One region of the Streptomyces sp. NPDC020884 genome, then DNA from elsewhere that is predicted to be linked to it. Evidence: riboswitches for the same ligand, from Rfam matches in the RefSeq annotation. Region 1 holds a riboswitch; the other holds the start of a gene.
The links. A riboswitch is a leader RNA that binds a small molecule or an ion and turns the genes downstream of it on or off. The one in region 1 is predicted to bind glycine.
Positions count from the first base shown of each region.

Region 2: it holds a riboswitch for glycine, as region 1 does, so the genes downstream of both, gcvT (glycine cleavage system aminomethyltransferase GcvT) here and gcvP (aminomethyl-transferring glycine dehydrogenase) in region 1, are expected to answer to the same signal.

Region 1 is NZ_JBIRRY010000011.1:7,636-18,562, reverse strand. It holds gene ACH4UK_RS29915 (substrate-binding and VWA domain-containing protein) at 1-1,438, shown strand, start outside; gene ACH4UK_RS29910 (glutamate--cysteine ligase) at 1,521-3,026, opposite strand; gene ACH4UK_RS29905 (hypothetical protein) at 3,510-4,094, shown strand; gene ACH4UK_RS29900 (DUF5999 family protein) at 4,421-4,627, shown strand; gene gcvP (aminomethyl-transferring glycine dehydrogenase) at 4,731-7,616, opposite strand; glycine riboswitch at 7,809-7,906, opposite strand; gene ACH4UK_RS29890 (PRC-barrel domain-containing protein) at 8,039-8,410, shown strand; gene ACH4UK_RS29885 (DNA polymerase IV) at 8,332-9,792, opposite strand; gene ACH4UK_RS29880 (MerR family transcriptional regulator) at 9,909-10,535, opposite strand; gene ACH4UK_RS29875 (bifunctional nuclease family protein) at 10,704-10,927, opposite strand, start outside.
Region 2 is NZ_JBIRRY010000002.1:298,133-309,059, reverse strand. It holds gene ACH4UK_RS08235 (PQQ-binding-like beta-propeller repeat protein) at 1-1,657, opposite strand, end outside; gene ACH4UK_RS08230 (heparin lyase I family protein) at 1,697-2,506, opposite strand; gene ACH4UK_RS08225 (L-serine ammonia-lyase) at 3,034-4,419, opposite strand; gene glyA (serine hydroxymethyltransferase) at 4,623-5,882, opposite strand; gene gcvH (glycine cleavage system protein GcvH) at 5,901-6,278, opposite strand; gene gcvT (glycine cleavage system aminomethyltransferase GcvT) at 6,400-7,524, opposite strand; glycine riboswitch at 7,699-7,796, opposite strand; gene ACH4UK_RS08205 (AAA family ATPase) at 7,960-8,646, shown strand; gene ACH4UK_RS08200 (enhanced serine sensitivity protein SseB) at 8,736-9,506, shown strand; gene ACH4UK_RS08195 (enhanced serine sensitivity protein SseB C-terminal domain-containing protein) at 9,739-10,485, shown strand; gene ACH4UK_RS08190 (hypothetical protein) at 10,528-10,927, opposite strand, start outside.

The DNA.
Region 1 (10,927 bases):
CTTCCAGGTCTGGCTGCCCGACTCCGATCTGTGGCTGGAGAGAGCCAAGGGACTGGGCGAGGGCATTCCGATCTCCCCGTCCGACTCCGTGGCCGCCTCACCGGTGGCCCTGGCCATGGTGCCGTCCGCCTCACGAGCGCTGGGCTGGCCCGAGAAGACGTACACCTGGGCCGAGTTGGTCGCCGGGACGCTCGGGGCGGACCGCGTGCGCCTCGGTGTCGCGGACCCGGCGCGCAGCGCCACCGGGCTGCTGGCGCTCACCGGCATCGGCGCCTCGTCCGCGCGGCGGGGCGGGGAGAGCGACACCGAGGTCGCCGAGACCGCGAAGGTGCTCGCCGAGCGGATGTCGGACGGCGACGCGCAGGTGCTGGAGACCCTCGCGCGGAGCCCGTCCGGAGCCGAGGAGGGCAACCCGAAGCGCAACCAGGCCGTGCTGATCTCCGAGCAGGCGGCCTTCACGCACAACGCGGAGGCGACCGGCGGGGGCAAGCTGGACCTCTTCTACCCGCAGGACGGCACCCCGCTGCTGGACTACCCGTACACGCTGGTGAACCAAGTACGGCTGAGCACCGCGGAGTCCCGCGCGGCCCTGCGCTTCATGAACCTGCTGGGCGACCGGGACGCCCTGGCCACGTTCGCCGCGCACGGGTTCCGGGCCGGTGACGGGGCCGCGGGGGACTCGCTCGTCGCGTCGGCCGGCGGCAGGAAACCCCAGCCGTACGCCACCCAGGCCGCCGAGGCGCCCTCCGCCGAGCAGCTCCGGGAGACGCTCGGGATGTGGACGATCACCGTGCAGAGCGCCCGGCTGACCACGGTGGTCGACGCCTCCGGCTCCATGGCGACGTTCGTGCCGGGCCGGGGCCAGTCCCGGATGGACGTCACCAAGGAGTCGCTGATCCAGGCGGTGGACCAGTTCACCGCCGACGACGAGATCGGGCTGTGGGAGTTCGCCACCACGCTGGACGGCGAGAAGGACTACCGGCGGCTCATGCCGACGCGGCGGCTCGGCGACCGGGCCGCGGGCGGCGGGACCCACCGGGAGAAGCTCACGGCCGCGTTCGCGGGCCTGCGGCCGGTGCCGGGCGGCGCGACCGGGCTGTACGACACCACACTGGCCTCGTACCAGGAGGCCCGGTCGACCTTCGTGAAGGGCAAGTTCAACGCCCTGGTGATCCTCACCGACGGCTCCAACCAGGACGAGCACGGCATCTCGCGGAGCGGGCTCATCGCGCGACTGAAGGAGCTCGTCGACCCCGAGCGCCCCGTGCCGGTCATCGCCATCGCGGTGGGCCCGGACGCGGACCGCTCGGAGGTCGCCGAGATCGCCCGGGTCACCGGCGGCGACGGCTACGAGGTGAGCGACCCGGCGGAGATCCGGGCGGTGATCCTCCAGGCCATCATGGCGGCGGGACAGAACGGACACGCCGCCCAGGAGTGACCGGGCGGAAGCCGGACGCGCCGGCCCGGAGTGACGGGCCCGGAAGCCGGACGCGTACCACCGTGCGGCGCGTCGGCGGGCCTCAGGGCGCCGGGAAGCCCACCGGCCAGGTGTGCACCGGCTCCCCGGCGTGCATCAGCTCGGCGTAGCGCCGGGTGGTGGCCGCGAGGGCCGCGTCCCGCCCGAGTCCGGCCTCCTGGGCCCGGCGGTACGTGGCCACCTGCCAGGAGGCCCCGTTGACGCGCCGCTTGCAGCGCTCCTCGATCACCCCGAGATAGCGATCCCGGTCCGCGGGCTCGATATGCCAGGCGTCCAGGCCCGCGGCGGCCAGCGGCAGCAGCTCCTCCAGCACCAGCTGCACGGCGGGGATCCGGGTCAGTCCACCGGAGCGGCCCGGCCGCGGCCAGAGCAGCTCGGCCTCGATGCCGTGCCGGCAGGCCTCGGTGAAATTCTCCTCGGCGGCCTCGAACGGCAGTCTGCTCCACACCGGCCTGGACTCCTCGGCGAGCGCCCGTACGAGACCGTAGTAGAACGCGGCGTTGGCGATCACATCGGTGACGGTCGGTCCGGCGGGCAGCACCCGGTTCTCCACCCGCAGATGGGGAACGCCGTCGGCGATCCCGTACACCGGGCGGTTCCAGCGGTAGACGGTGCCGTTGTGCAGCACCAGCTCGGCCAGCTCGGGCACCCCGCCCTCGTCCAGCACCTTCAGGGGGTCCTCGTCGTCGCAGATCGGCAGCAGCGGCGGGAAATAGCGCAGGTTCTCCTCGAAGAGCTCGTGGGCGGAGCCGATCCAGCGCTCCCCGAACCAGGTCCTCGGCCGCACGCCCTGGTTCGCCAGCTCCGGCGGCCGTACGTCGGTCGCCTGCTGGAACAACGGCGGCCGGGACTCCCGCCACAGCTCCTTGCCGAAGAGGAAGGGGGAGTTGGCGCCCACCGCGATCTGGACGCCGGTGATCGCCTGGGCGGCGTTCCACACGTCGGCGAACCGGGCCGGCGTCACCTGGAGGTGCAGCTGCACCGAGGTGCAGGCCGATTCCGGGGCGATCGAGGGCGAGGTGCAGACCAATCGCTCGACGCCTTCGATATCCAGGGCGAAATCCTCCCCCCGGGCGGCCGCCATTTGGTCGTTGAGCAGGGTGTACCGGTCCACGTCCGAGAGATTCGCGGACACCACGTCATGCTCGCCGAGGGTGGGCAGGATTCCGATCATCACGATCCCCGCGTCCACCTCGCCCGCCTTGCGGTGGGCATAGGCCAGGCCGGTCCGCAACTCCTCCGAGAGCTGGTCGAAAACCCGGCCGCCGAGACGGTGCGGAACGATATTCACCTCGAGATTGAACATCCCCAGTTCCGTCTGAAAATCCCGGCTCGCGATGCGCTGGAGCACCTGCTGATTCATCATCCTGGGCATCCCGTCGGAACCCGCGAGATTCAGCTCTATCTCCAGCCCCATCAGGTTCCGCGGACGGTCGAACCTCCGCTCCGCCAGGAGTCTCTCCAGCCCCTCCAGGCACTGGTTGAGCTTGGTGCGGTACGCCTGTCGATCGGACAGGTCAACGGCTTCCGCCACGACCTTCTCCCCCATCGAGGGGTCCCTCCTCCCGTGGACGGCCCACAGCCCAGGCCGCTCGCATCACGATCGATAATGCCCAGCGGAAGTGATCCGTAACGCCCCACGGGCCTCCGATACCCGATAGTCTGATGGAAGGAGACCGGAGGCACATTCCCGCGGCATACGGCCGTCCGCATTTTCGGCCGGAGCATGCGTGGTGGAAACACCGACGAGTTTCGGCCGACCACGCCACCGGAAAGGTGCCAGGTCGCGGTCGACACCGGGAGACCAAAACACCAGGAATACCGCGATCCGAAGGCCGGATGACGCCTTGTGCGACATATCCCTGACTGCTAGCGGAAACACTGTGTGAACACGCGTCATATAAACTCCGCTCAACGAGGCAGAGAGTTGATACGACTCGCCCGTCACCGGCCTCCTCTGGCCCGCACGCCGACAGCGCCGTCTGCATCCGCCCAAGCACCACCGTGTCTCCGAAGTGAGAGGCAACCCACCATGCCGCTGCATGTTCCCTCGGCTCCCGCGCCCGCCCTGCGCAGCGTTCTCGCGGCCCTCGGTTCTCCCACCGCCGTCCGCGAGGCCCGAACGTCCGCTCTCCGGACCGTCCAGGGTCCGCTGAGCCCCGAACTACCGCTTCCCGTCCATGTGCTGGACCGGATCACTCCCGCCAGGACAGCACCCCTGACACGGCTCGCGGCCTGGCGTTTCCTGATCCGGAGCGAGGGCCGCGCGGTTGCCGCGGCGGACACCGTGCTCACCCCCGACGGCTGGACGTTCTCGCACTTCTTCGAGGGGCCCTACCTCGCCTCGACCGAGCTGGCCGTCCGGCAGGCGGAGGCCTCGGGCACCGCCTGCCAGGCCCGGCTGCTGTCCGTCCCGGAGCTCTACATGCTCACGCTCTGGCTGCACGGCGACACCGAGGCCGATCCGGCCGGCGGCGTGCTCGCTCCGACGGACATCCTGGTGCCCCTGGCCCCGGCCCCTCCGGGCATCGCCGCCCACCGCCCGCACCGGGTCGCCGATCTGCTGCCCGTCATCTCGCTGCGGGTGGCCCCCGGGCCTCTCCTCAGCTCGGCCTGACCACCGGGCCCGACACCACCGGCCCCCGTGGCACCCGCCCCGCCCCGTACGCCGGGACGCGGGGGCGGGTCGCCGCGGGGGCGTTGCGCTGCCCACTCGGACTAGCCCTATCCGGCCACCCCGAACCACCCAAAGGGACAGTGCAGTTGCGGTGAACCGTCCGCGCGGGTGACGCGTCATGAGAGGAGTACGGGAGCTGCAGCGAAATCCCTGCGGAATCTTCCCCGTAGGGCAACACTGGGACCGGACCGACTGATACGGGGGCGGCCATGAACAACTCATCCAGCCGCAGGACACTCGACTCGACGCAGCGAAAGAACCCATCCATGTGCCAGCACCAGCCATCCTGCCCCACCGCCGATTCACCCGACCGGGAGGCCGCCCGACTGACGGCCCACCACCCCGAACAGGGCTGGAGCCTCCTGTGCAACGGCGTCCTGCTCTTCGAGGACACCGGCGAGCTGCTGCCCGACGGGCAGATCATCGCCCCGCACCGGCCGCTGGCAGCCGGTCGCGTGGTGAAGGCCGCCTGAGGACGGTCGTACGAACAGGGGCCGGCCCGGAGAGATCTCCGCACCGGCCCCGACGCATGTCCGGGGTACGCCGTTCCCGGCGCACGCCCCGCGACCGGCCGACTCAGCTGTCGTACGCGTCCAGCGGGGGGCACGAGCAGACCAGGTTCCGGTCGCCGAAGGCCCCGTCGATCCGGCGCACCGGCGGCCAGTACTTGTCCGCGGGGGACACACCGGCCGGGAAGACGGCCTCCTCGCGGCTGTAGGCGTGCTCCCAGTCGCCGCCGAGCGCGGCCGCGGTGTGGGGGGCGTTGGTCAGCGGGTTGTCGTCCTTGCCCCACTCCCCCGAGGCGACCTTCTCGATCTCGGCGCGGATCGCGATCATGGTGTCGCAGAACCGGTCGAGCTCCGCGAGGTCCTCGCTCTCCGTCGGCTCGATCATCAGCGTGCCGGCCACCGGGAACGACATGGTCGGCGAGTGGAAGCCGTAGTCGATCAGGCGCTTGGCAACATCGTCGATGGAGACGCCGGTCGCCTTGGAGATCGGGCGCAGGTCCACGATGCACTCGTGCGCGACCAGACCGGCCGGGCCGTTGTAGAGGATCGGGAAGTGCGGCTCCAGCCGCTTGGCGATGTAGTTCGCGGCCAGCACGGCGACCTGCGTGGCGCGCTTGAGTCCCTCGCCGCCCATCAGACGGACGTACGCCCAGGAGATCGGCAGAATGCCCGCCGAGCCCCACGGGGCGGCCGAGATCGGGCCCACACCGGTCTCCGGGCCCGCGGCGGGCTGGAGCGGGTGGTTGGGGAGGTACGGAGCGAGGTGGGCGCGGACGCCGACCGGGCCGACGCCGGGGCCGCCGCCGCCGTGCGGGATGCAGAAGGTCTTGTGCAGGTTCAGGTGCGAGACGTCGCCGCCGAACTTGCCGGGCTTGGCGAGCCCGACCAGCGCGTTGAGGTTGGCGCCGTCGACGTAGACCTGGCCGCCCGCGTCGTGCACCTCGCCGCAGATGTCGGCGACGTGCTCCTCGAACACCCCGTGGGTGGACGGGTAGGTGATCATGAGCACGGCCAGCTCGTCGCGGTGCAGCTCGATCTTGGCGCGCAGATCCGCGATGTCGACCTCGCCGTCGTCGGCGGTCTTCACCACGACGACCTTCATGCCCGCCATCACGGCGCTGGCGGCGTTGGTGCCGTGCGCGGAGGACGGGATGAGACAGACGGTGCGCTGGTCGTCGCCGTTGGCCCGGTGGTACGCCCGGACGGCCAGCAGACCGGCGAACTCGCCCTGGGAGCCGGCGTTGGGCTGGATGGACACCGCGTCGTAGCCGGTGACCTCGGCGAGGCGCTCCTCCAGCTCACGGATGAGGGTGAGGAAGCCCTGTGCCTGCTCGGCCGGTGCGAAGGGGTGCAGCGCGCCGAACTCGGGCCAGGTGATCGACTCCATCTCGGCGGTCGCGTTCAGCTTCATGGTGCAGGAGCCGAGCGGGATCATGCCGCGGTCCAGCGCGTAGTCGCGGTCGGCGAGCTTGCGCAGGTAGCGCAGCATCGCGGTCTCGGAGCGGTGCTGGTGGAAGACCGGGTGGGTCAGGATGTCGTCGGAGCGCAGGAGCCCCTCGGGCAGCGCGTCGGCGACCGCGGCGTCCAGTGCCTCGATGTCGCCGTCGGCGCCGAAGGCGGCCCAGACGGCGGAGATCTGCGCCCGGGTGGTGGTCTCGTCGCAGGCGGCGGAGACGTGGTCGGCGTCGACCAGGCGGAGGTTGACCCCGCGCTCCCGGGCGTCCGCGACGATGGCCGCGGCCTTGCCGGGGGCGCGCACGGTCAGGGTGTCGAAGAACGCGCCGTGCACGACCTCGGCCCCGGCGCTCCGCAGGCCGTCGGCCAGGATCGCGGCGAAGCGGTGGGTGCGCCGGGCGATCGTCCGCAGCCCGTCGGGGCCGTGGTAGACCGCGTACATCCCGGCCATGACGGCGAGCAGGACCTGCGCGGTGCAGATGTTGCTGGTGGCCTTCTCGCGGCGGATGTGCTGCTCGCGGGTCTGGAGGGCCAGGCGGTAGGCCTTGTTGCCGTCGGCGTCGACGGAGACGCCGACGAGGCGGCCGGGCAGGGAGCGGGCGAACTTCTCGCGGACCGCCATGAAGCCGGCGTGCGGGCCGCCGAAGCCCATCGGGACACCGAAGCGCTGGGTGGTGCCGACCGCGATGTCCGCGCCGAGCGCGCCGGGCGAGGTGAGCAGTGTGAGGGCCAGCAGGTCGGCGGCGACGGTGACGATCGCGCCGAGCCCGTGGGCCTGCTCGATGACGGGCTCGATGGCGCGCACGGCTCCGGAGGCGCCCGGGTACTGGAGCAGCACACCGAAGACGCCGCGCTCGGCGATCTCGGCGGGGATGCCGTCGCTCAGGTCGGCGACGACGACCTCGACACCGGTGGGCTCGGCGCGGGTCTCGATCACCGCGACGGTCTGGGGCAGGGTGTCGGCGTCGACCAGGAAGACGCCGTTCTTGACCTTGCCGACGCGCCGGGCCAGGGCCATCGCCTCGGCGGCCGCGGTGCCCTCGTCGAGCAGGGAGGCGCCGGAGGTGGGCAGCCCGGTCAGCTCGGCGACCATCGTCTGGAAGTTCAGGAGGGCTTCGAGCCGGCCCTGGGAGATCTCCGGCTGGTACGGCGTGTAGGCCGTGTACCACGCGGGGTTCTCCATGACGTTGCGCAGGATGACGGGCGGCGTGAAGGTGCCGTGGTAGCCGAGGCCGATCATCGGGGCCAGCACCTGGTTGCGGTCGGCCAGCGAGCGCAGCTCGGCCAGGACCTCCGCCTCGGTGCGCGCCGACGGAAGGTTCAGGGCCTCCGCGCTCTTGATCACATCGGGCACCGCGGCGGCGGTCAGCTCGTCGAGGGAGCCGTAGCCGACCTGGGCGAGCATCTTCGCCTGGGCCCCGGCGTCGGGCCCTATGTGGCGCTGCTCGAACGGAATGCCCTGCTCCAGCTGGGAGAGCGGAGTGCGACGGGGGGTCATGGTGGAGGCCTCCTGGTCTGTCACGACCTGCGAGGGGCACCACGGCGCGGGTGCCCGAACGGCCTCCCCCTCTGTCATCTCAACCTGAGAGCTTCACCGGCGCGCACGAGGCGTGCCGACTTTCACCGTCGGTGAGGGTCGAGTCCGTCCGGGTCTGCACCCACACGGAACCGCCCTGCTTTCCAGAGTGACCTCGTCCGTGCGGTACGGGGGCCTGAGAGATTCCGGGGAGGAGTTGCTCCTTCGGCGCCTCCGGATTCTGCACCGGAGGACTCTCCCGCACGGGGTCAGCAGCCACTGCCAGCCTACCAGCGGCCACTGCGGCGGAGCTCTCGAGTGGCCGACACCACGGATCTGCACTTGTGTGGTGCTGGTGGAGCAACAGGGACCACCCTGAGCAGTTGCGACCAGTGGGAGGCACCGTGCAGACCGATATCGATCCGCGCCGCCTGATCGGCCGCAAGGCATTCGATCGCAAGGGCGCCAAGATCGGAACGGTGGATGAGGTCTATCTCGACGACGCGACGGGTGTGCCCGAGTGGGCTGCCGTCCGCACCGGCCTGTTCAGCAGGGACGCCTTCGTCCCCCTGGAACCCAGCGAATTCGTCGAGGACGCGCTGCGCGTCCCCTTCGACCGCGCGGTGATCAAGGACGCGCCGGACTTCGGCGTCGGCCGGCACCTCTCGCCCGAGCAGGAACTTCAGCTCTACCGGCATTACGGACTGGACTCCCCGCCCCCGGAGGAGTCGGCGCCCGACCGGGACTTCGGCAGGCTGGCGGGCCAGGAGGAGTAGTCGGCCGCTTCACGGACGAGCGGCAGCGGATCGGCGGGCCGCAGCAGCGGATCGTCGATGCGGAACGTGAGCACCCGGCCGGGCGCGCTCCACGGTTCCTCGAACCGGACGGTGACCCGGCCGACGCCGCTGCCCTGGACCCAGCCGTGGCCGTGCTCCTCGTGGTGCACGTCGTGCCCGGCGGGCCAGCGCCGTGCGGCGAGCAGCTCGGCGCTGTCCGGCTCGGGCTCGGGGGCGGCCTCCTCCCCGTCGCCCTCCACGGCGGGCGCCCGGTGCTCCTCCTGGGCCCGCTGGGCGAGCTCCCGGGCGTCGGCGGCCTGGGCGAACAGGTCCTCCTGGGTGTAGTCGGCCAGCCCCGTCACACCGACCCCCAGCAGCCGTACGCCCCCCGTGGTGTCGACGGACTCCAGCAGCCGCCCCGCCGCCTCGCGGACCACCGTGGGGTCGTCCGTGGGGCCTCTGAGGGTCTCGGAGCGGGTCAGCGTGGAGAAGTCGTAGCGGCGCACCTTCAGCACCACCGTGCGCCCCGACCGGTCGGCGGCGCGCAGCCGCTCCACGCACCGCACGGCCAGCCGCTCCACCTCGGCGCGCACCCGCACCCGGTCGTGCAGGTCCACGTCGAAGGTGTCCTCCACCGATACGGACTTGGCGTCCCGCTCGGCGACCACCGGCCGGTCGTCGAGCCCCAGCGCCATCCGGTAGAGCCCGTGGCCGTGGGCCTTGCCGACCAGCCGTACGAGCTCCGCCTCGCCCGCCTCGGCCAGGTCGTGGACGGTGGTCATCCCGGCGCGTCGGAGATGGTCGCCGGTGGCCGGGCCGACCCCCGGCAGGATGCGGACGGACATCGGGGCGAGCAGCTCGCGCTCGGTGCCCGGCTCGATGATGAGCAGCCCGTCGGGCTTGGCCTCCTCGGAGGCGATCTTGGCGAGCATCTTGGAACCCGCCAGCCCGACGGATCCGCTGAGACCGGTCACCGTGCGGATGGCCGTCCGCAGCCCCTCGCCCGTCGCGCGGGCGGACGCCGCGTCGTCCGCCCTTCCACCCGCCTCCAGGTCCACGAAGGCCTCGTCCAGGCTGAGCAGCTCCACCAGGGGCGACAGCCGCCCCAGGAGCTCCATCACCTGGTCGCTCACGGTCCGGTACAGCGAGAAGCGGGGCACCAGGTAGGCCGCGTTCGGGGCGAGCCGCCGGGCCTGGGCGGTGGGCATCGCCGAGTGAACGCCCAGGCGCCGGGCTTCGTACGAGGCGGTGGCGACCACTCCGCGGGGGCCGAGGCCGCCCACCACGACCGCCTTGCCGCGCAGGCTCGGCTTGGACGCCTGCTCCGCCGACGCGTAGAAGGCGTCCATGTCCAGGTGAAGGATGGTGGGCGCGGGTCTCACACCGTCGATGCTGCCCTACGGCACTGACAACGGGACGGTGCGGCGCCCCGTGGGGCTGCCGCACCGTCCCGTTGTGCCGTTCTTCGTACTGTGCGCCGTGCTGCCCGTCGGGGTGCTCAGCCGGCGCGGTTGCGCCGCCGCGCCAGCTCGTCCGCCGGGTTGTGGCCGACCAGCGTCTCGCCGGTGTCGACCCGCTCACCGTGCAGTTGCGACAGCGCCGCGTCCACGTCCCGCCAGACGACGCCGACGGCGATCCCGAAGACTCCCTGCCCGCCCTGGAGCAGACTGACGACCTCGTCGGGCGAGGAGCACTCGTAGACCGTGGCCCCGTCGCTCATCAACGTCATGCGCTCGAGGTCCTGGAAACCGCGGGCCCGCAGATGCTGGACCGTGGTGCGGATGTTCTGCAGAGCGACCCCGGTGTCCAGGAACCGCTTGACGATCTTGAGGAGAACCACGTCCCGGAAACTGTAGAGACGCTGGGTCCCCGACCCGTAGGCCGGACGCACACTGGGCTCGACCAGCCCCGTGCGCGCCCAGTAGTCCAGTTGGCGGTAGGTGATCCCCGCCGCCGCGCACGCCGTCGGTCCGCGATAGCCGATGTCGCCGGCACCGCTCGCCGCTGCCACGCCGTCCGCCGCCACCGCGGCCGGTTGAACCGGCTGCCTGATGGTGTGGTCGGCTCCACTGCCGTGCTGCGGATACGGCCCACCCGCCGCCGTACCGTCGCCGCTGCTTCTCACGCCGACCTCCGTCCTTGACCTGCCCACTCGAAGGTAGGCAGTCACTCGGGGTGCGTCAACGATCGCCACACTCGGCACGCCGAGTGATAATCACCCTGAGGGTGGTTTCCCGTGTCTCGTTTCCGGGAAAGGCTTGTCGGATGCGCTTGACGACACCCTTGCGGGAGGTCACTGGCTGTTCGTGCCGAAGTCCTCCGGAGAGATCTGGTCGAGGAATTCGCGGAACTTCTCCACCTCGTCCTCCTGCTCGTCGGGGATCGCGATGCCCGCATCGTCCAGCACGCCGTCACTGCCGTAGATCGGCGTGCCGGTCCGCAGGGCGAGCGCTATGGCGTCGGAGGGCCGGGCGCTCACCTCCACTCCGCTGGCGAAGACGAGCTCCGCGTAGAAGA
Region 2 (10,927 bases), on a different contig from region 1:
GCCAGCGCTCCTCGCCGTCGACGGGATCGACGGCGACGACGGTGGCGCGCGGCCCCTCCTTCGCCGTGTTGTCGCCGCCCAGATAGGCGATGCCGTCGCGGTTGGCCACGGCCCTCACATGCTGGACGTCGTCGATCGGATTGACGTAGGAGGCCGACTTCCGGGTCTTCGGGCAGTACGTCCACAGCGCGCCGCCGCCCTCGGTGTCGGACTGCACGCCGACGAGGAGCAGCTTGTTGTCCGGATCCCACGAGGTGTCCAGCGGGCGGTTCTGCTCGTTGGGGAACTTCGCGGCCTGCTGCGGCTGCTGCCGCCGGGAGGGGTCGTACCGCCAGATGCCCTGCGAGTTGTACTGGCCGGTGTACAGGACGCCCTCGAGCACTTCGGCGTCCTTGGCCTCGCCGGGCGCCCGCAGGTTGACGACCTCGCCGGTCCTCAGATCGCGCCGGGAGATGGCGCCGTTGCCGCCGAGATAGACGTACCCGCGGCCGGCGGCGATCCCCATGCCCGCCTGCGGACCCGCCTTCGCGCCCGCTCCGTGCAGGTCGGTGACCACCGACGTACGGGCCGCCACATCGATCTCGGCGACGAAGCCGTAGCCCGAGACGACCGTCAGCCTGCCGTCGTTGTGGTCCACCCCCCAGATCTCACCGAGATCCGGTCCGGTGAACTCCACGGGGGAGATCGTCCCCTCCGCCTTCGTGTAGGCCTCCACACCCGACTCGGAGGCGAAGTAGATCCGCTCGGCGTCGGCGGCGAACGACTTGATGACCGCGCCCCCGGTCTCGACCACGGTGTACGAGGAGAGGTCGTCCAGGTCCATCACGGCGAGCTTCGCGGGATCGACCGCGCCCGAGGTGCCGACGATCAGCTTTCCGTCCAGGACGGCGAGTTCCCGCAGGCTGGGGTCCTTCTCCATCTCCTTGGGCACGATCGAGGTGAACGCGCGGCTCTGCCGGTCGTAGGCGAACAGGGACGCCTTGCTCGCGCCGCTCCCGCCGGACAGCACGCTGCCCGCCCCGAAGAAGACGGTGGTGTCGGTGGCCGCGACCGCCCTGGCCAGGGTCGCCTTCGGGTCGGGGGCGCCCAGATCGGTCACGGCGCCGCTGGCGGGGTCGTACTGCCACAGCACGGGGGGCTTCGCCGGGACGCCGCCCACGGCGAAGACCGTCCCGTCGGGGGCGACCGAGAGATCGCGGATGTCCCGGTCCCCGGTCCTGCCGACGGCCACGGCGGGGGTTTCGGGGGTCCGCAGGTCCCACCGGAAGAGGTTCGGCTTGCCCTGGTCGGCCTTCACCAGGAGCCCGATGTAGAGATACCGGCCGGTGGGGTCGGCGGCGAGCGCCTGGATGGAGGGCTCGGGCCCCGCGTCGAGGGTGGTCACGGACACCACCTCGCGGCTCGGCAGATGGAACCCGATCACGCTGGAGGGGTTCATGTTGCGCGACCCGATGTACACGGTGTCACCGACCAACACCCCGCTCATCAGCGAGAACTGGACCAGGCCGGGGCCCAGGTCCGTCACCGTCGCCGGGGGCTCGGCACCGGGCGCCGCACCGGCCTGCGCGGCGAGAACGGAACCCGCGGCCGTGGCCAGCCCGAGCGCGCCGCCGGCCTGGAGCAGTCGGCGCCTGCTCAGGGAAGGGGAGTCGGTCATCTGTACTCCTGGAGAGTGTCGGGTTTCGCGGGTGGGGGGTCAGGAGAGGTCCGACACGCGGATGTCGTCGTGCTGGACGATCCGCGTGGGCACGTCGCCGTTCTCGATCGACTGCGAGGGGCGGTAGAGCCCCCACTTGATGTAGCCGTGCTCGGCCGGGTTCTCCGGCTGGTAGGTGCGCACGTCCTCGTAGGAGACGGCGTGCTGGTAGTCGGACTGCCCCGGAAGCCGCACGAAGACCTTGAAGTAGCCCGTCCCGTCGCTGGTCCAGCGCGCGTCCACGCGGAAGCTCAGCCACTTGTTCACGTACGGCCGGAGGTCCTCCACGACCGTCGACTGGCGGTCCAGGTGCGGTGACCGGAAGGCGATCGCGTTGCGCTGCGCCATCAGGTAGAACGCCGGCGGATTGTCACCCGCGTGCTTGCCCTGGAAGACGATGTCGCCCGCTTCGCTGTCTCCCGGCGCGTACGCCTTCCAGTCCTTGAGCAGCACGCTGAACTCGTAGCGCTGCTCGTCACCCACGTCGAAGCGCCCCGACGGAACCAGGTCCGTCGCGCTCTCGCTGCGCGGCGCTCCGTTGGACTCGTAGCCCGGGTCGCCGAGCGTCACCTTGTGCTGAACCGCGTACGAGCCCTCGTGCGCGGTCCGCACGACGCCGGAGGCGTCCGGGGCCGTCGCGTGCGAGGTGCTCAGGCCTTCCACGCCTGAGTTCAGGGTTCCGCTCTCGTAGCCCACGTGCAGCTTCTCGGTGGAGCCCGCCGCCGCGGTGGAACCGACGACCGCCACCGCGACGGGGACCAGCAGCGCCCCCGCGCAGAGGGCGATCGACATCTTGTGAACCTTGCGCATGTCACTCCTCGACGTCATGAGGCAGGAGACGGGGCACCGGATGCCCCGTTAGATGCCATTTCCCGCACGATCCCCTGATGTGGCCGAAACCCAAGTGATCAAACGGCATCACTCGAGGTCACATGAGAGGGATTCGCGCCGCCTGCATGCTGACACGGTTCCGAACGAAAGCGGAAGACCGGGGACAAGAATGGGCACAAGGCAAGGTGGGGTGGCGGAGCAGCCGTGGTTTCGCAGCTCGATGGGGCCTCGCATGGGGGGAACCGATGGCTCCGCTCGCCTTCAATGCGATGTCGTTCGAAGAATATCGATACGTGTTGGCGAGAAAGTGGTGCGCGGTCGGGGGGACCCCGGTCGGGGGGAACCTGCCGCACCCGCGTCTGGTCAGGGAGACGTCACCGGACCGCGCAGGGCCTCGCGCACCGGTCCCAGGGAGATTCCCGGGACTCCTCGCTGCGGGGAGAAGGGCAGGCCCTGACCGTGCGCGCGGTGCTAAGGCACCGCGCGCACGGTCAGGGCCTGGGCGCCTAGCACTCGATGATGTTCACCGCGAGCCCGCCCCGGGCCGTCTCCTTGTACTTCACGCTCATGTCGGCCCCGGTCTCCTTCATGGTCTTGATGACCTTGTCGAGGGAGACCTTGTGGCTGCCGTCGCCCCGCAGCGCCATCCGCGCCGCGGTGACCGCCTTCACCGCCGCCATGCCGTTGCGCTCGATGCAGGGGATCTGGACGAGGCCGCCGACCGGGTCGCACGTCAGGCCCAGGTTGTGCTCCATGCCGATCTCGGCGGCGTTCTCCACCTGCTCGGGGGAGCCGCCCAGGACCTCGGCCAGGGCTCCGGCCGCCATCGAGCAGGCCGAGCCGACCTCGCCCTGGCAGCCGACCTCGGCGCCGGAGATCGAGGCGTTCTCCTTGAAGAGCAGGCCGATCGCGCCCGCCGCGAGCAGGAAGCGGACGACGCTGTCCTCCTTCTCCGCCTCGGTGCAGCCGCCGGCCGCGAAGTTCATGTAGTAGTGCAGGACGGCCGGGATGATGCCGGCCGCGCCGTTGGTGGGAGCGGTGACCACGCGCCCGCCCGCCGCGTTCTCCTCGTTGACCGCCATCGCGTAGAGGGTGATCCACTCCATCGCGTGGGCCTGCGGGTCGCCTTCGGCGCGCAGCTGGCGGGCCGAGTTCGCGGCGCGGCGGCGGACCTTGAGGCCGCCGGGGAGGATGCCCTCGCGGGACATGCCGCGCGAGACGCAGGCCTGCATGACGCGCCAGATGTCCAGCAGGCCGGAGCGGATCTCGGCCTCGGTGCGCCAGGCCAGCTCGTTCTCCAGCATCATCGAGGAGATGGAGAGGCCGGTCTCGCGGGACAGCCGCAGCAGCTCGTCGCCGGTGCGGAACGGGTGCCGCAGCGCCGTGTCGTCCGGGACGATCGGGTTCTCGCCGGCCACCGCGTCCTCGTCCACGACGAAGCCGCCGCCGACCGAGTAGTACGTCTTCTGCAGCACCGGAGCGCCCTCGGTGTCGTACGCGAGGATCGTCATCCCGTTGGCGTGGTACGGGAGCGCCTTGCGGCGGTGCAGGATCAGGTCCTCGTCGAAGGCGAAGGCGATCTCGTGCATGCCCAGCAGGTTGAGCCGGCCGCCGGAGCGGATCTCCTCCACCCGGGCGTCGGCCGACTCCACGTCCACGGTCTGCGGCGACTCGCCCTCCAGGCCGAGCAGGACCGCCTTGGGCGTGCCGTGCCCGTGGCCGGTCGCGCCGAGGGAGCCGTACAGCTCGGCCCGTATCGAGACGGTGTGCGCGAGCAGACCCTCGTTCTTCAGGCGGCGCGCGAACATCCGGGCGGCGCGCATCGGGCCCACCGTGTGGGAGCTGGACGGGCCGATGCCGACCGAGAAGAGGTCGAAGACCGAGATGGCCACGGGAGTACTCCTTGGGGTTGGAAGACGCCGTTGTCTGCCTGGGTGGTGCGGGAACGGGCCGGTGGTGCGGAACGGGCCGGGATGGGGCCCGCGGGGCAAGCAGGGACAAAGGGTGGAGCAGGGGACACGGTTCGGGGCACCGCGCTCACTCTGTTCAGTGTGCGCGGTGCCCCGCCCGAACGTGCAGAACCGCAGGCCAGGTGTTACTTCAGGCCGGGGTACAGCGGGAACTTGTCGGCCAGCGCGACCACGCGGGCCTTGAGGTCGTCCGCGTCGTAGGACGGCTTGAGGGCGGCGGCGATGATCTCCGCGACCTCGGTGAAGTCCTCGGTGCCGAAGCCGCGGGTGGCCAGCGCCGGGGTGCCGATCCGCAGGCCCGAGGTGACCATCGGGGGACGCGGGTCGTTCGGGATGGCGTTCCGGTTGACCGTGATGCCCAGCTCGTGGAGCCGGTCCTCGGCCTGCTGGCCGTCCAGCTCGGAGTTGCGCAGGTCGACCAGGACCAGGTGCACGTCGGTGCCGCCGGAGAGGACGGAGACGCCCACCTCGGTGACGTCCGGCTGGACCAGGCGCTCGGCCAGGATCCGCGCGCCGTCCAGGGTGCGCTGCTGGCGCTCCTTGAACTCCTCGCCCGCCGCGATCTTGAACGAGACGGCCTTGGCCGCGATCACGTGCTCCAGCGGGCCGCCCTGCTGACCCGGGAAGACCGCGGAGTTGATCTTCTTGGCGAGCTCCTGGGTGGAGAGGATCACGCCGCCGCGCGGACCGCCGAGGGTCTTGTGCGTGGTGGTGGTGACGACATGGGCGTGCGGCACCGGGTTGGGGTGCAGACCGGCCGCGACCAGGCCCGCGAAGTGCGCCATGTCGACCATCAGATACGCGCCGACCTCGTCCGCGATCCGGCGGAAGGCGGCGAAGTCCAGCTGGCGCGGGTAGGCGGACCAGCCGGCCACGATCAGCTTCGGCTGGGACTCCTTGGCGAGGCGCTCGACCTCCTCCATGTCCACGACGCCGCTCTCGTCGACGTGGTAGGGGACCACGTTGTAGAGCTTGCCGGAGAAGTTGATCTTCATGCCGTGGGTCAGGTGACCGCCGTGGGCCAGGTTCAGGCCCATGATCGTGTCGCCCGGCTTGAGCAGCGCGAACATCGCGGCGGCGTTCGCCTGCGCGCCGGAGTGCGGCTGGACGTTCGCGGCCTCGGCGCCGAACAGGGCCTTGATCCGGTCGATCGCGATCTGCTCGACGACGTCGACGTGCTCACAGCCGCCGTAGTAGCGGCGGCCGGGGTAGCCCTCGGCGTACTTGTTGGTGAGGACGGAGCCCTGCGCCTCCATGACCGCGACCGGAGCGAAGTTCTCCGAGGCGATCATTTCGAGGGTGGACTGCTGACGGTGGAGCTCGGCGTCGACGGCGGCGGCGACGTCCGGGTCCAGCTCGTGGAGGGAGGAGTTCAGAAGCGACATCAGGGGGTCCCTTAGGTCTCAGTTGCCGGAGAACGCGGTGTACTCGTCGGCGGAGAGCAGGTCGTCCGGCTCCCCCTCGACGCGCACCTTGAACAGCCAGCCGCCCTCGAAGGGAGCGGAGTTCACCAGCGAGGGGTCGTCCACGACGTCCTGGTTGGCCGCCGTCACCTCACCGGTCACCGGCGCGTACAGATCGCTGACCGACTTGGTCGACTCCAGTTCGCCGCAGGTCTCGCCCGCGGTCACGGTGTCGCCGACCTCCGGGAGCTGGGCGTAGACGACGTCACCGAGCGCGTTGGCCGCGTACTCCGTGATGCCGATGGTGGCCACGCCGTCCTCGAGGGCCGACAGCCACTCGTGCTCCTTGCTGTACCGCAGCTGCTGGGGGTTGCTCATGACCTGAATTCTCCTGTACGCGGGGGAGTGCTGATGAACGGTGGTCTTGCGGTGTGAGACGGAGGTACGTCACTTCTGTGACGCCTGCGTGGGGTGAGAAGGTCCGGGTTCTCCCGGGATATCACTTCTGGCGCTTGTAGAACGGCAGCGCGACGACGTCGTACGGCTCGTGCGTGCCCCGGATGTCCACGCCCACGCCCTCGGTGCCGGGGGCGGCGAAGGCCGCGTCCACGTAGGCCATGGCGATCGGCTTGCCCAGGGTCGGGGAGGGGGCGCCGGAGGTGACCTCGCCGATCACCTTGCCGTCGGCGACGACCGGGAAGCCCGCGCGCGGGACCCGGCGGCCCTCGGCGATCAGACCGACCAGCTTGCGCGGCGGTGCTGTCTCTGCGCGCTCGGCGGCGGCGGTCAGCGCCTCGCGGCCGACGAAGTCGCCTTCCTTCTCGAACTTCACGACCCGGCCCAGCCCCGCGTCGAACGGGGTCAGCGCGGTCGTCAGCTCGTGCCCGTACAGCGGCATGCCCGCCTCCAGGCGCAGCGTGTCCCGGCAGGAGAGGCCGCAGGGGATCAGCCCGTGCGCGGAGCCGGCCTCGGTCAGCGCCCGCCACAGCTGCTCGGCGTGCTCGGGCGCGACGAACAGTTCGAAGCCGTCCTCGCCGGTGTAGCCGGTACGGGCGATGAGCGCCGGGACCCCGGCCACCGTGCCCGGCAGGCCCGCGTAGTACTTCAGCCCGTCCAGGTCGGCGTCGGTGACGGCCTTCATGATGGCGGGCGACTCCGGGCCCTGGACGGCGAGCAGCGCGTACGCGTCCCGGTCGTCGCGCACCCGGGCGTCGAAGCCCTCGACACGGGCGGTCAGCGCGTCCAGCACGATCTGCGCGTTGCCCGCGTTGGCGACGACCATGTACTCGGTGGCCCCCGGCTCGCCCAGGCGGTAGACGATCAGGTCGTCCACGATCCCGCCGTCCTCCTGGACGATCATCGTGTAGCGGGCCCGGCCGTTGCCGATGGTGGCGATGTTGCCGACCAGCGCGTAGCCGAGGAAGGCGGCGGCCTCGGGCCCGGTGACGGTGATCTCGCCCATGTGCGACAGGTCGAAGAGGCCGGCCCGGGTACGTACGGCGTTGTGCTCCTCGCGCTCACTGGCGTACCGCAGGGGCATGTCCCAGCCCGCGAAGTCGGTCATGGTGGCGCCGAGCGAGCGGTGCAGCGCGTCGAGGGCGGTGAGACGGGGGGGCGTGCTCATGGATACGGCTCCAGGGCATGACGACGTCAGGACGAATCCTCCCCATCTGTCATCGGAACCTGAGAGGTTCGCCGATAGCCCCTGACGGGGTATGCCCCCGGAGGGCGCCCCTGTTCACAGGGCTCGGCTTGCACCTTGGGTGGAGCCGCGGGGCGGCTCGCTTTTCAGATCTGCCTCATCCACGCGGTACGGGGCCTGAGAGATTCAAGGGAGGATCTTGCTCCTTCGGCGCCCGGCTCACACTGTGGCCGGAACTCTCCCGCGTGGATTCGAACGGCCGGTATGCAGTTGGCGGGGTCATCATCGCACGCATTGCGGGAGAGTGGGGGGCCAGGTCCCCACGCCGGTGAGGACAGCGAGGCCGGTTGTGCCGCATTGCCTTTTCTTTACACTTCAGGGGCAGGCGTGGGTGACCCGACGGCAGGGGGATGGGCGATGACGTTGCAGCGGTCGGCACCGACCGCGGGGGTCGCGCACGGCGCGATGCCCGCACAGCCCGGCGCACCCGTGCGGGAGCTGCTGACCGAGCACGCGCCGGTGGTACGCGACCTGCGCGGGCGCACCGGATGCGGCCCGTACAGCCTCGATTTCACCGCCGGCGATGTCGTGGTGGTCTCCGGACTCCCCGGCAGCGGCAAGTCGACCCTCATCCAGCGGGCCGCGCGGGGCCGCGCCATCGACTCCCAGAACACCCGCGACAGCTGGGCTGCCGCGCTTCCCGGCTTACTTCCCTACGCCCTGTACCGCCCGCTCGTGCGCGTCGCGCACTACCTCGGCCTCTGGAACGCCCTGCGCTCCGGCGCATCCGTCGTCGTGCACGACTGCGGAACCCAGACCTGGGTACGCGGCTGGCTCGCCCGGCACGCCGTGAGCCGGGGCCGCACCCTGCATCTGATCCTGCTCGACGTGACGCCCGAGGTGGCCCGGCAGGGACAGCGCGAGCGCGGCCGCGGGGTCTCCGGATACGCCTTCGCCCGCCACCGGCACGCGGTGGCCCGGCTGCTCCGCGACACCGAACAGGGGCTGCTGCCCGTCGGCTGCACCTCCGCGGTGCTGCTGGACCGCGTGGCCGCGACGGCGCTCGGCCGGATCTCCTTCACGGAGGCCCGGGACAGGGCCTGAGCCTTCGCCGCCCGCGGAGGCTATGGTGCTGGCCGGAGCACGACGGCCGCCGCGCGCGGCCGAGGCGGTGGAGAGAGGGCACAGAGGCAGTGGATATTCCGGCACCCGCACCGGCGCACCCCCAGCAGGGATGGCCCGCCAACGAGCTCGAAGAGGTGCTGACGGCCTCGCTCGGCGTCCCGGAAGCGGGCGGCCGCCTCGTCGAGGTGCTCGGCCGCAGCTCCGTCTGGGTGCCGCTGCCCGGCGGCGGCACCCCCGCCAGCTCCGACCTCGACCTGCCGATGATGGAGATCGACGGCGCGGCCTTCGTCCCCGTCTTCAGCTCCGAGGGCCAGTTCCTCAGCTGCGTCGGCAGCCACATGTCGTTCGCCGTCGCGCCCGCCCGCGACTTCGCCCGGGGCCTGCCCCCGCAGGTCGGCATCGCCGTGAACCCGGGCGGCGCGGTGGGCATACCGCTTCCGCCGCCCGCCGTCGCCGAGCTCTGCCGGGCCGGCCGCACCGTCCTGGACGGGCCCGCCACCGGCGGCCGGGTCCGCCTGTTCGAGCCGGACTGGCAGCACGATCCCGTCGACTTCCTCACCGCCGTGTCCGAGGAGTTCGAGGCCATCGGCGTGGTGAGCACCGCCCGCCGGGCGCTGGCCAGCATCGAGGGCGGTGACCCGGTCCTCTTCGTCGGCGTCGAGTTCGCCACCTGGGACGGCGCGGGGCAGAGCGCCCCCATGGACGCCATCGGCCGGGCGCTCGGCCGGGTCCAGGCGCCCTGGCCGGTCAACCTGGTCCTGCTGGATGTGGCCGAGGACCTCGTCGGCGACTGGATGCGGGAGAGAGTGCGGCCGTTCTACCGCCGCGAGGGCCACTGATCCACCGGTACGAGACCGACTGATCCACCGGTACGGGGTCCACGGACCGCACCGGGACCGGGCGCCGCCGGACCGTGGCGTCAAGTCGGTGTCAGAAGTGACGCATAAGCTGGTTTGATGGCGTGGTCGCTCCCCTGTGCCCGGGAGCGATGGCGCGAACGCGACGGATCGACGAGGGGCGGAACCCAGGGTGAGTGCGTCAGGCACTGCGGCGGCCGGGAAGGTCGAGCACATGCTGCGCCAGGTGGCCCCCGGGCGTTACGACACCTACGAGGCGCTGCTCGACGCGGTCGCCGAGGGCCGGATCTGGATGCTGCTCTGGCACGGCACGGCCCGCTCACCGGACGCCCAGTACGGGAACATGGAGATCGACGGCCTGGGCTACGCCCCCTGCGTCACCTCCGCCCAGGAGCTCTCCGCCAGCGGCTGGAACAGGGCCCACGAGCTGGTCACCGGACGTGACATCGCCCGCGCGCTGTTCCCCGACCGCTGGGGGATCTGGCTCAACCCGCACGCCCCCGGCGGCGGCGTCGGCATCCCCTGGCTCGACCTGCGCCGCATCGCCACCGGCCTGGACCGGCTGCCCGCCGGACCGCTCCGGCTCTCCGACCCCGCCATCGAACTCCCGCAGTTCTACGCCCTGCTCACCCAGAACGCCCACCGCACCCCCGCGATCCGCTCCCTGCGCCGCGCCTGGGTGCACCCGGCGGTCGGCGTCCCGTATCTCGCGATCGGCCTGGACCTCTACGACACCGGCCGCGCCTCCGTCGAATCGGTGCGCGAGATGATGCGGCAGTCGGTCGGGGCGGTCCCCGAGGGGCTGCCGGTCTCCACCGTCGCCATGTCCGACGAGTACGACCCGGTCGGCATGTGGCTGCGCGCGAACGCCCGCCCGTTCTACGACCGCGAGGCACACGCCCCCGCAGGCCCGCCGCCCGTCGCCGCCCCGGGATACGGCTACCCGCCCCAGCCCCGCTGAACGGCGACGGGCGAGCCGTCCGGACGCTCGGCCCGCACCCGCTCAGGAGTCCTTGGCGGCGTTCAGGCGGGTGATCTCCGCGGCGTACGCGGCAGTGCGCAGCGCCGACGTGCCGGAGGCGTACAGCGCGGTCCCGACCGTGGCCGGCGGGAGGGAGAGCAGGAAGGCGGCGAGCATCGGCCCCCAGTCGCGTGCGGCGTCACAGCGCTCGCCCTCGGTCTCCCGGTACGACGCGTGGGAGGGGGCGTCCCCGTGGAAGGCGCGGGATGCGCACGCGACGGTCCCGGAGTTCCCGCCGTGGTCGATGCTGAAGGAGAAGACGAGCAGGTAGGCCAGCCAGAGCCAGATGAGGACGGCCACGGCCACCAGGCCCCGGCCCCAGCCCTGTTCGCGCACTCCCCTCCTGCGGAACTCTCTGTCGTACACCTGTGCCTGTGAGCTC